Regions from separate parts of the Xanthomonas albilineans genome, predicted to be linked through region 2. Evidence: predicted binding sites of a transcription regulator. Region 2 holds the regulator's gene; each other region holds the start of a gene.
The links. Region 2 encodes HrcA, which represses chaperone genes, less so after heat shock. Its sites were predicted from a motif close to TTNGCACTCNNNNNNNNNGAGTGCNAA; they were not measured.
Positions count from the first base shown of each region.

Region 1: a site for HrcA is predicted at 2,036-2,062, ahead of rpoH (RNA polymerase sigma factor RpoH). Genes of this name have one in related genera too.
Region 3: a site for HrcA is predicted at 2,500-2,526, ahead of XaFJ1_RS01275 (co-chaperone GroES). Genes of this name have one in related genera too.

Region 1 covers NZ_CP046570.1:3,354,977-3,359,140, forward strand. The annotation lists gene XaFJ1_RS14035 (primosomal protein N') at 1-331, shown strand, start outside; gene XaFJ1_RS14040 (glycosyltransferase family protein) at 348-836, opposite strand; gene rpoH (RNA polymerase sigma factor RpoH) at 1,147-2,025, opposite strand; gene ung (uracil-DNA glycosylase) at 2,238-2,978, opposite strand; gene XaFJ1_RS14055 (response regulator) at 3,022-3,846, opposite strand; gene ftsX (permease-like cell division protein FtsX) at 3,854-4,164, opposite strand, start outside.
Region 2 covers NZ_CP046570.1:1,933,990-1,938,153, forward strand. The annotation lists gene dnaK (molecular chaperone DnaK) at 1-1,066, opposite strand, end outside; gene grpE (nucleotide exchange factor GrpE) at 1,216-1,737, opposite strand; gene hrcA (heat-inducible transcriptional repressor HrcA) at 1,906-2,964, opposite strand; gene recN (DNA repair protein RecN) at 3,076-4,164, shown strand, end outside.
Region 3 covers NZ_CP046570.1:293,230-297,393, forward strand. The annotation lists gene XaFJ1_RS01265 (protein-disulfide reductase DsbD family protein) at 1-1,959, opposite strand, end outside; gene cutA (divalent-cation tolerance protein CutA) at 1,979-2,320, opposite strand; gene XaFJ1_RS01275 (co-chaperone GroES) at 2,576-2,863, shown strand; gene groL (chaperonin GroEL) at 2,975-4,164, shown strand, end outside.

The DNA of each region.
Region 1 (4,164 bases), 1.4 Mb from region 2:
GGAACTGGCGCAGCGCGAAGCCGCCGGCTTCCCACCATTCGCGCATCTGGCACTGCTGCGCGCCGAGGCCAAGCAGGTCGATCACGCCAACGCCTTTCTCGCCGCAGTGCGTGCGCTGCTGCCAGCGCACGATCAGGTACAGCGCTTCGGCCCAATGCCGGCGCCAATGCCACGCCGCGCAGGTTTCCAACGTACCCAGCTGCTGCTCTCGGCCAGTACCCGGCGTGCACTGCATCGCCTGCTGGATGCGGCCGTGCCGGCAATCCATGCACTAACGCAGGCACGGCGGGTACGCTGGTCGCTGGACGTGGACCCGCAGGATCTGTATTGAAGCGCCAGCGCGCTGCTCAGCTGCCGCCTTGCAACGCCAGCAGCAGCTGCACGCGCAGCGCCGCGTAGTCGCTAGCCTCCACGCAGCGCCAGAGGCCGGCATCCGTACCAAGGCCGCCGGCGGCGGTGGCCACCACCGGTTTGTCAGCGACCAACGCCAACAGCAGCCCGCGCGGCTGCTGTTCGATCCAGGCAGGCAATACCACGATGGTCGCCGCATGCACGCCCGCCGCCATCGAGGCCACCCGGCGCACGTCGAAGCCGCTCCAGAAATCCATCGTTTCCTGCGCACCAGGCGGCAGTAACAATTGCAGCGGGAGACCACGCAGCGCCTCGCGCAGTTCGAACGCGCCCTTGCGCGCCAGCGAGGCGGCGGCCAGCAACACCCGTGGTGTGGTGCATTCGGTAGTGTCTTCGACCATGGCAATAGCCGTGGCCGGGACTGCCGGCAGCGCCGGCACCTGCCAGGCCAGCGCGATGCCACGTCCATCCGCAAGCGCCAGCAACTCGCCGTGCGGGGTAATCCAGTGACGCGCCTGCGCCAGGGCCGCGCGCTAGGTGGCACGCACATCGGCAGATCGGAGTGACTGCGATGCCTGCCCGTGCCTTGCCGGTTCGGTACGGGACCAGTCTCAGCAGGCTAGAAACGCTCCGCCAGATGCTTCGCCTAAGCGCTGGCGGGCGGGCTTGTTAGGCTGCGCTTGTCGATCCAAGCTTAAGTCCAGTTGCGTCTCAAGCCAACGGCAGCTTTAACCGGCTGTCATGGGGCCGAAACGGGCGTTTATGCCTTCCGGATTCGGGCGGCGTGCAGGCGTATCAGGCGACGAACAGCGCCTTCATCTTCTTCAGCGCGTTGGCCTCGATCTGGCGGATGCGTTCGGCCGAAACGCCATACTCGTCGGCTAGTTCCTGTAGCGTGATCTTACTGTCCGCGTCCAACCAGCGACGCTCGATGATGTCGCGCGAGCGCGCATCCAATTCCGCCAAGCCTTCGCGCAACAGTTGCAGTTGATTGTCATCGCTGTCGGCACGTTCGTAGGCCTGCGAAGGATCTTCCTCGTTGGCCATCAGATAGGCAGCCGGCGAGGGCGGCGCATGATCGTCGTCCTCGTCGGACGGGGCGTCGAAGCCGATGTCGCGACCTGACAGACGCGATTCCATCTCCAGCACCTCGCGCTCGGACACGTTGAGGTCCTTGGCGACCGCCGTCACTTCTGCCGCGTTCATCCAGCCCAGGCGGGTCTTGGACTTGCGCAGGTTGAAGAACAGCTTGCGCTGCGCCTTGGTCGTAGCGACCTTGACGATACGCCAGTTCTTCAGAATGTACTCGTGCATCTCGGCACGGATCCAGTGCACCGCGAAGCTGACCAAACGCACGCCCATGTCCGGGTCGAAGCGCTTGACCGCCTTCATCAGGCCGATGTTGCCCTCCTGAACAAGATCGCCCAGCGGCAGACCATAGCCGTTGTAGCCGCGGGCTACATGGACCACGAAGCGCAAGTGGGAATGGACCAGTTCGCGGGCCGCATCCAGGTCCTCCTGGTCGCGGTAGCGCACCGCCAAGGCGTGCTCCTCCTCGGACGTCAGCACCGGGATCTGGTGCACGGCGCCGATATAGGCATCCAGCGAACCGAGCGGACTGGGAATCGGAAGATTGTTGGCCACCAATGCGGTGGTAGGAAGAGTCTGGCTCATAGTGGTCATCTTAGCAGTCAACTAATTGGACTGCCGGGTTCAGTAAAAAGTTCCTTCGTTCTGTTTATGAAACATTCGAGTCAAAAAAATGCCATGACAGAGATATTGCAACGATCGGACGGAACAATGAAGCAGCCCGTTTGGGTTACGAATTTAGCACCCGCTTCGCGAAAATGGCGTCCATACAGCCCCCGTGTCGACGCGACATCCCATCACAGTTCAGGCATCGGGTAACCCCGCGCTTCCAGATCTACGCGCGCCGGCAGGCTCCAGTCGATCGGGGCGCTCCCCCGACGGCACAGGTATTCGTTGGCGGCGGAGAAATGCTTGCAGCCCAGGAAACCACGGTGCGCGGACAGCGGCGAGGGATGCGGCGCCTTCAGCACCCGGTGGCGCCGGGTATCGATGACCTTGCCCTTGGCCTGCGCATAACTCCCCCATAACAGGAACACCAGCCCCTCGCGCTCGCGGTTGAGTGTCTCCACCACGTGGTCGGTGAAGCCTTCCCAGCCTTTGCCCTGGTGGGCACCGGCACGGCCTTCCTCGACCGTGAGCACCGCATTGAGCAGCAGCACACCGCGCTGCGCCCAGGGCAGCAGGCAGCCATGATCGGGACGGCGGATGCCCAAGTCGTCCTCGATCTCTTTGTAGATGTTAAGCAGGGATGGCGGCACCGGCACGCCGGGCAGCACCGAGAAACACAAGCCATGCGCCTGACCACGCCCGTGGTAAGGATCCTGGCCCAGGATCACCACCTTCACCGCATCGAACGGGGTAGCCTGGAATGCGGCGAAGATCTGCCGTCCCGGCGGGAACACGTGTGCGCCGGCCGCCTTGCGCTGGCGCAGATAGGCGGCCAACTCGCGCATTTCCGGGCGCAACAGCCAGTCGCCGACCTGCGCCTTCCACGACGGCTCCAACTGGATCCGGCTCTCGTCTTCGTTGTTGGTCATTGCATACGGACTCGGCACGTCAAGTCAAAAGGTCACCGCGTTCCTAATTGAGTCTGGCTAGACGCAACTGGAACAACACCTTGGTCACCAGCAAACGCTCTTCGATCGGCTTTTGCACCAAGTCGTTGGCGCCAGCAAGCAGCAGCGCGGACTGATTGTAAGGATTGCTGTCGCCGGTCATCACCAACACCGGCATGCGCCGCTTGCCGTAGGCAAAATCCAAGCGGATCCGCTGGACCACGTCGCGACCGTTGAGTTCACCCTTGAGGGTGACGTCGGTCAACACAAGATCGATGCGGTGCGTGGTGTGACCAAGGGATTCGGCGGTCAGCAAAACGAACGCCTCCTCGGCGCTCAAGACATGCAGCACCTGCAATCGCTGGCGCTCGAGCATGCGCTTGGTCGCCTCGGCAACCACCCGGCTGTCCTCGATATAAAGGACGGTTGCCCCAACCATCGGCTGCGGCTGCACATAGCCGCGGACGAAGGTCGCCAACGCCTTGTGGCCCAGGGCCTTGTCGAAATAGTCGGTGACGTATTCGGTAAATCGGCGTTCCACCAGATGCCGCTGAGCATCGCCAGAGACCACGATCACTGGCACATAAGCCTGCCCAGCGGCCTCGCGCACGCTGCGCGCCAGGGCCAGGCCGTCGCCATCGGGTAGCGCCAGCGAGGTGGTGACCAGATCGACCGGGCCAGCCTCCAGCGCCGCACGCGCCTCGGCGATGCTGGCGCAGCCGACCACCTCGACATCCAGCAACTCGCGGTGCAGCACATCGGCGATCAGCTTGCGCACCAGCTTGGATCCATCGACCACCATCACCCGCGGGGCGGCGTTGATCAGGTGCTTGAACTCGTGCACAGACATGCGCACTTCACGTATCGGTGGGCCGTGTCTGACGCAGGAAGTGGCCGGTCACCAGCCAGGCGCCGAGCCAGCCAAGCAACAAGGTGCCGAGCAGAACCAGCGGCACGTGTAATACGTCCAGTCCATGCAGCAGGAAATGGCTACCGTAGCTGTCCGCCAGCGCCGCCAGCGGCGGCCCCAGTGCCGCACCGGCGACGGCAAGCAATGCCAGCGCCAACACACCGGCGCCGAAGCCATACCAGGCCCCAAGGTACAGGAACGGGCGACGGATGAAGCCATCGCTGGCGCCGAGCAATTGCAGCACGCCGATTTCCTCGC
Region 2 (4,164 bases):
CCACGGCCTGCTGCACCTTGGGCATGCGGGTCTGGCCACCGACCAGGATCACCTCGGTGATGTCGCTGGCGCGCAAGCCGGCATCGTTCAACGCGGTGCGGCACGGGTCGATGGTGCGCTTGACCAGATCTTCCACCAGCGCCTCGAGCTTGGCCCGGGTCAGCTTGATGTTCAGATGCTTCGGACCCGACGCGTCGGCGGTGACGTAAGGCAAGTTGACTTCGGTCTGCTGCGAGGACGAGAGTTCGATCTTGGCACGCTCGGCGGCATCCTTCAGGCGCTGTAGCGCCAACGGATCCTTGCGCAGATCGATGCCTTGATCTTTGTTGAACTCGTCCACCAGATAGTCGATGACGCGCTTGTCGAAATCCTCGCCACCCAGGAAGGTGTCGCCATTGGTGGCTAGCACTTCGAACTGCTTTTCGCCGTCGACATTGGCGATTTCGATGATCGACACGTCGAAGGTGCCGCCACCCAGGTCGTACACGGCAATCTTGCGATCACCGCCGTGAGCCTTGTCCAAGCCATATGCAAGCGCCGCCGCTGTAGGCTCGTTGATGATGCGCTTGACGTCCAGGCCGGCGATGCGACCGGCGTCCTTGGTCGCCTGACGCTGGCTATCGTTGAAGTACGCCGGCACGGTGATGACCGCTTCGGTCACCTTCTCGCCAAGGAACGCCTCGGCGGTCTTTTTCATCTTTTCCAGCACCTGTGCGGAAATTTCCTGCGGCGCCAGCTTGCGTCCATCGGCAGTGGCCACCCAGGCATCGCCGTTGTCGTGCTGAGCGATGGCGTAAGGCACCAGGCCGATGTCCTTCTGCACTTCGGCATCGCCGAACTTGCGGCCGATCAGACGCTTGACCGCATGGAAGGTGTTCTTCGGGTTGGTCACCGCCTGGCGCTTGGCCGAGGCGCCCACCAACACTTCGCCGTCCTTGGTGTAGGCGACGATCGAAGGCGTGGTGCGGTCGCCCTCGGAATTCTCGATGACGCGAGCCTTGCCGCCGTCCATGATCGCCACGCACGAATTGGTCGTGCCCAGGTCGATGCCGATGATCTTGCCCATTGGAATGACTCCTGAAATGTCGTGTGTCCGGCCTGTGCCGGGGGTCTGGTTCGGATATAGGGATGGCCGCAGATCATTCAAGCCATCGCCGCAAATTTGCGTTCTACCGCCACAGCCGCATCCGGTTCATGCGCAGGCGGCAGCCGCGCTCAATCGTGCTTGGCCACCACCACCAGGGCTGGACGCAGCAGGCGCTCGTTGAGCAGGTAGCCTTTCTGGAATACCTGAATCACGTATCCCGGGGCGACGCCCTCTAACTCGGCCTCACTGATCGCCTGGTGGTGCTCGGGGTCGAACGGCTGCCCAGCCGGGTCGAGCAGGGTCAATCCATTGTCGGCAGCGACCTTGAGCAGTTGCTTGTAGGTCAGTTCCAAACCATCACGCAGCGGACTAGGTTCGCTGCCGGCGGCGGTCAGCCCCGCATCCAGGCTGTCGAACACCGGCAATAAGTCGCCGAGCAGACGCTCGTTGGCGAACTTACGCGCCTGCTCCACGTCGCGCGCGATGCGCTTGCGCTGATTTTCCAGGTCGGCCCGCTCGCGCAGGGCATCGGCCTTGACCAGGGCCAGTTCGCTACGCAGCGTTTCCAACTCCGCCTGTAGCGGATCGGTCGCAGGCTGCTGCGCCTCGGTCAGATGTTCAGAATCGAATTCGGGGTGATCTTGGCTCATGTCTGGTCTGTGTCCCTGGCGGGAGGTACACCCGCGCTACCGGACCACCTAATGTGGGCGATGCGCAAGGATTCAAGATGCTGTGTTGCAGGGAAAGGGCGGAACGGGAGATAGAAGCGATGGCGCACAGCAGAAGGCCTGATCGACAAGGGCTAACCGCGCCGACCGTCAACGTTCATCAGACGGAGCCGGGTCGAGCCTTGCACCCAGCACCTCGGCAGCGATCTGCACCAACGGGATGACCCGGTCGTAGTCCATGCGCTTGGGGCCGATCACCCCCAGCACGCCAAGCACCTGACCACCGGCCATGTAGGGCGCCGTCACCAGCGACACGCTCTCCAGCGGCACCATGCCGGTCTCCTCGCCGATGAAGATGCGCACCCCTGGGGCACGGATGGTGCGCTCCAGCAGTTGCAGGATTTCGCGCTTGCTGGCGAAAACCTCGAACAGTTCGCGCAACCGCTCCAAGTCCGACAGATCCTGCACCCCCATCAGCTTGGTCTGCCCGGCTAGCACGACATCGTCGCCGACCGGGGCCAGCGCTTGTTCGGCCAATTCAACACTGTGGGCAAGCAATTGTTCCATCGCGTCGCGTGCGCGGCGCAGGTCGCGCAACAGGCTGGCGCGGATGTCGGCCAGTGCGCGCCCGGCGAAATGGGCGTTCAGATAATTGGCGACGCGTTCCAGTTCCGCCGGCTCGTAGGCCTTGCGCGGCTCGATCACCCGGTTTTGCACTTCATTGTCGGCGAACACCAGGATCGCCAGCACGCGCCGCGCATCCAGGGGCACGAAGTCGATGTGCCGGAACGCGAACTGCTCGCGCTTGGGCGCACTGACCACGCCGACGAAATGGGTCATCGCCGACAGCAACTCCGAGGCGCTACCGAGCAGCGCTTGGGTACCGGCGGCATTGGCCATCTCCGCGCGCAGCCGCGCCACTTCGTCCTCGGCAGGCGGGCGCATCTGCACCAGACTGTCGACGAATACCCGATAACCGGTGGCAGTGGGCACGCGCCCGGCCGACGTGTGCGGCGAGCTGAGCAGGCCGGCGTCTTCGAGGTCGGCCAGGATGTTGCGGATCGTCGCCGGGCTCACGTCCAGCCCGGCATGGCGGGCCAACGTCTGCGAACCGACCGGCTCGCCGTCACGGATGTAACGCGAGATCAAGGTGCGCAGCAATTGCCGGGCACGCGGATCGAGGGCGGACTGCAACGGCGAGGCAGGCATGGAATCAACCCGTGAGACTAGACACTAGATAATGGTTGCCTGGCCGCTTGGCAAGTCATTGGCCTACCTACCCGCGCATGCTAGCGTTGCGCGGCCCTGGATATAGACCCCATGCTCAAACACCTTTCGATCAAGGATTTCGCCGTCGTCCGCGGCACCGAACTGGAATTGGGCCCCGGCATGACCGTGGTGTCCGGTGAAACCGGGGCCGGCAAGTCGCTGATGGTGGATGCGCTCGGTTTCCTGTCCGGGTTGCGCGCCGACAGCGGCGTGGTCCGCCACGGCGCCGAGCGCGCCGAACTGTCGGCCGAATTCAGCCTCCCCGCCACCGCCCCGGCGCGCACCTGGCTGCGCGAGAACGAACTGGACGACGACGCGCACTGCCAGCTGCGCCGGGTGATCCGTGCTGACGGTGGTTCCCGCGCCTGGATCAACGGACGTCCGGTGACATTGACGCAACTGGCCGAACTGGCCGGTCACCTGGTGGAGATCCACGGCCAGCACGAACACCAGGCGCTGCTTTCGCGCAGCAGCCAGCTCGGTCTGCTCGACGCCTACGCCCGCAACGAGACCGAGCGCACCATGGTGCGCAGCACCGCCATGCGCTGGCAAGCACTGCTGACCGAGCGCGAGACCCTGCTGGCACAGGGCGACGTCTCCGACCGCATCGGCTTCCTGCAGCACCAATTGAGCGAACTGCAGCGCGAGGATCTGGACCCCGCGGCGATCGCGACGCTGGACGCTAACCACCGTCGCCAGGCCCATGCCGCCGCGCTGATCGCGGCATGCGAGAGCGCGGCGCAACGGCTCAACGGGGACGACACACCGGCGGCACTGGAACTGCTGCAGCAAACCCGCCATGCACTGGGCAAGGTCGGCGAATACGACCCGCGCCTGAGCGAGGTCCAGGCACTGATCGACAGTGCCAGCATCCAACTAGAAGAAGCGCTGGCATTGCTCGAACGGACGCGCGACGACCTCGATGCCGACCCCGCGCAATTCGAGGACATGGAACGCAAGCTCGGGCGCCTACACGACCTGGCTCGCAAACACCGAATCGGCATGGAGGCGCTGAGCGCACATCGCGACGCACTGCTCGCCGAAGTGGAGAGCCTGCGCGGCACCGGCGAGCGCATGGACCGGCTCGACGCGGAGATCGCGCAAGCCGCGCAGGCCTGGCGCGAAGCCGCGACCGCGTTG
Region 3 (4,164 bases), 1.6 Mb from region 2:
ATAGGCCACGGTATTGCCCTCTTCCATCGTGGCACTGGGCGGAGGCAGTCGGGTCACGCCCCAGGCCGGCAACAGCGCCAGCAGCAGCAATACGCTGGCCGCGCGCATCCCCAGCGCATGGCCGCGCCAGCGTGCGCGCTCGAACCACCACAGGCCCAGGGCCAGCAGCGTGGCGCCGATCAGCAGCAAGGCCACCGCGTCCACCCCGCGCTGCTTGCCCAGCACCCAGAGCAGCCAGATCGCGGTCAGGTACATCGGGAACGCCAGCACTTGCTTGAGCGTTTCCATCCACGCCCCCGGCTTGGGCAGCCGCGTAGCCAGGGACGGCACGAAGCCGATCAGCAGGAACGGTAGCGCCAAGCCCAGGCCCAGGGTCAGGAACACCAGCATGGCCGTGGCCGGTGGTGCGGTCAGCGCATAGCCCAGCGCCGGACCCATGAATGGGCCGATACAGGCACTGGACACCACGCAGGCCAGCACGCCGGTGAAGAAATCGCCGACCGGTCCGCTGCGTGCCGACAGCGATTGGCCCAGGCCGCCGAGATTGGTGCTGAGGGTGAACACGCCGGACAGGCTGAGCCCGACCACGAACATCAGATACACCAGCACTGCGACGAAGCCCGGGCGCTGCAATTGGAAGCCCCACAGCAGACGCGCGGCGACGGCGATACCGCCGACCACGGCGAAGGAGGTCAATACCCCCAGGGTGTACCAGAGCGCATGGTGGCGAGCGCGGCTGCGGCTTTCGCCGCTTTGTGCCAAGCCCAGGACCTTCAACGACAGGATCGGCAGCACGCACGGCAATAGGTTCAGTACCAGGCCGCCTCCCAGTGCCAGCAGCAGGATCCACAGCAGGTTTTGCGGTGCGTGCGGCGGCGGGGCGCGGCGTGCGTCACTGTGCGCCGAGGCAGCCGGCGTGGGTTTGGGCGTAGGCGCTGTCGCTTGACTGGCAGTGGTGGTCGCGTTGTTGGCGTCGGTCTGGCGGCTGTCCAGTGGGCTCACCAGTAGCGGCGTCACCGTCGCTTGATTGAGCGGAGTGAGCGTGCCTTTGGGGAGCGACAGCTTCACGCGCCGCGTCATGGGCGGATAGCAGATGCCGTCGGTTTGACAACCCTGGAAGGTGGCCACCAAGGTCGCCTCGGCGGCATTGGTGCGCTGCCGTTGCAGCGGTACGGTCACCTCGCTTTGGCTGAAGTAGACCACCACGTTGCCGAAATGCTCGTCTTGGTGTGAGCGGCCCTGCGGCCAGCGCGGCATGCCTGTGCGGATGCCGGGAGCGCCTTCCAGCGCCAGCGCGGTGCGGTCACGGTACAGGTAGTAGCCTGGCGCGGGAGTGAAACGCAACAGCAACGTATTGCCGTCGCTGACGATGGCTTCGAAGCCGAAGGCCTGGTCCGACGGCAGCGGCAGGCCTTGCAGCGCGTCGGTAGCGGCACTGGGGCCGAACAGCGGTTTTTCCTCGGCACCTGAGCGGTTGCTTGGCAGCGCAGACGTGGTGGGCGGCGCCGCATCCGCGGCAACGACCGCAGGTAGCATCACCTCGAGCATGCGTTTCTGCGGCGGGTAGCACACGCCGGCGTCGGCACAGCCCTGGTAGCGCACTTCCATTTGCAGGCGTGTGGTGCCGGGTGCGGCGAGGCCGCTTTGCACGGCGGTTAGTTCGTTACGGTAGGTTTCCACTTCGCCGAAATACGGATCGGTCTTCTTGTGTCCGGCCGGCAGTTGCAGGGTTGGATTGGCTTTGAAGCCGTCGATCACCCGTACCGCGATCCGGTGCCGATACAGGTAATAGCCCTTGGCGATGTTCCAGTGCAGCACGATGCGGCCGGGCTCGGGCGCCTGCGCGCTCAGCACGAAGGCCTGGTCCACCGGCAGCAGGTCTTTTTCGCTGATCGCTAAGGCGGGGAAGGCGGCCATGGCCAGCAGGCACAGGGCGGTGACACGATGGAGCAAGTTCATCGGCTTATGATTCTTCTAGTTATGGTTCTTCTAGTTCTTCACGGGTTTGGGCATGTAGCCATTGCAGGTAGGCGGGCAGGCCATCTGTAACCTCGACTTCGAGCAGTTCGGGGACCTCGTAAGGGTGCAGTTCGCATAGCCGCTGCCGTAATGCGGGCAGCCGGTCGGCAGCGGTTTTGATCAGCAGCAGTACTTCGTCGGTCTGCTCCACCGTACCCTGCCAGCGGTAGGTGGAGTGCAGGCCCGGCATGCGACTGACGCAGGCGGCCAGTCGTTCGCCGACCAGTGCTAGCGCGATCCGAGTGGCGCTGGCCACATCGGGGCAGGTGCTGAACAACAAGCGTAGCGCGGGCGAGGCCATACATCCACAGTATAAGGACGTCGCCGTGGCTTTGGCGGGGTGCCCAGGGTGCTGCCTGGAGGTTGGTGTGTGTTGTGGAACAGCCTGAGCGAAATTTTTTTGCTTCCGGCCCTTGAAATCTCTGGTCGTGGCACTACATCTTGCGCATCCCGGTGTGCCGGGTTTTTTCGCGAGCGTTGCTGGCAGTCGTCATGCGCGAGTGCTAATACCGCCGAAATTTTTTAGACCAGTCAATTACTTAAGAGGTCTCTCTCAATGAGCATCAAGCCGCTTTACGACCGCGTCGTAGTCCAGCCGATCGAAGCCGACGAAATCTCCGCCGGCGGCATCGTGATCCCGGATTCGGCCAAGGAAAAGTCCACCAAGGGCAAAGTCGTGGCTGTAGGCCCCGGCAAGCCGCTGGACAACGGCAGCGTGCGCGCGCCGGCGCTGAAGGTTGGCGACAAGGTCATCTATGGCCAGTACGCCGGTTCCAGCTACAAGTCAGAAGGTGTCGAGTACAAGGTGCTGCGCGAAGACGACGTCCTGGCCGTCGTCGGCTAAAAGCCTCAGCGCGGGGTTGGACGCGGGACGCGCAGTGCGCTCCCTGTGCTCTCAGCCCGGCGTTGCCGGTCGATTCCTCATCCCCAAATCACGCATTCCGGAGTTACCCATATGGCTGCCAAAGATATCCGTTTCGGCGAAGACGCCCGTTCGCGCATGGTGCGCGGTGTCAACATCCTCGCCAATGCCGTCAGTGCCACCCTTGGCCCGAAGGGCCGCAACGTCGTGCTCGAGAAGAGCTTCGGTGCCCCGCACATCACCAAGGACGGCGTCTCCGTCGCCAAGGAAATCGAACTGGCGGATAAGTTCGAAAATATGGGCGCACAGATGGTGAAGGAAGTCGCCTCCAAAACGTCCGATAACGCCGGCGATGGCACCACCACCGCCACCGTGCTGGCGCAGGCGCTGATCCGCGAAGGCTCCAAGGCCGTGGCTGCCGGCATGAACCCGATGGACCTCAAGCGCGGCATCGACAAGGCGGTTGCGGCCGCCGTGGTCGAGTTGAAGAAGATCAGCAAGCCCACCGCCGACGACAAGGCCATCGCCCAGGTCGGCACCATCTCCGCCAACTCCGACGCGTCGATCGGCGACATCATCGCCGATGCGATGAAGAAGGTCGGCAAGAAGGGTGTGATCACGGTCGAGGAAGGCTCGGGCCTGGTCAACGAACTGGATGTGGTCGAAGGCATGCAGTTCGACCGCGGCTACCTGTCGCCATACTTCATCAACAACCAGCAGAGCCAGTCGGCCGACTTGGACGATCCGTTCATCCTGCTGCACGACAAGAAGATCTCCAACGTGCGTGACCTGCTGCCGTTGCTGGAAGGCGTGGCCAAGGCCGGCAAGCCGCTGCTGATCGTCGCCGAGGAAGTGGAAGGCGAGGCGCTGGCGACTCTGGTAGTCAACACCATTCGTGGCATCGTCAAGGTCGTGGCGGTCAAGGCTCCTGGCTTCGGCGACCGCCGCAAGGCGATGCTGGAAGACATGGCGGTGCTGACTGGCGGCACCGTGATCTCCGAGGAGGTGGGTCTGTCCCTCGAGAAGGCGACCCTGAAGGATCTGGGCCGCGCCAAGAAGGTACAGGTTTCCAAGGAGAACACCACCATCATCGATGGCGTCGGCGATACGGCCGCGATCGAGTCGCGCATCAAGCAGATCGAATTGCAGATTGCCGAGACCTCCTCCGACTACGACAAGGAGAAGTTGCAGGAGCGCATGGCCAAGCTGGCCGGCGGTGTGGCGGTGATCAAGGTCGGTGCTGCGACCGAAATCGAGATGAAGGAAAAGAAGGCACGCGTCGA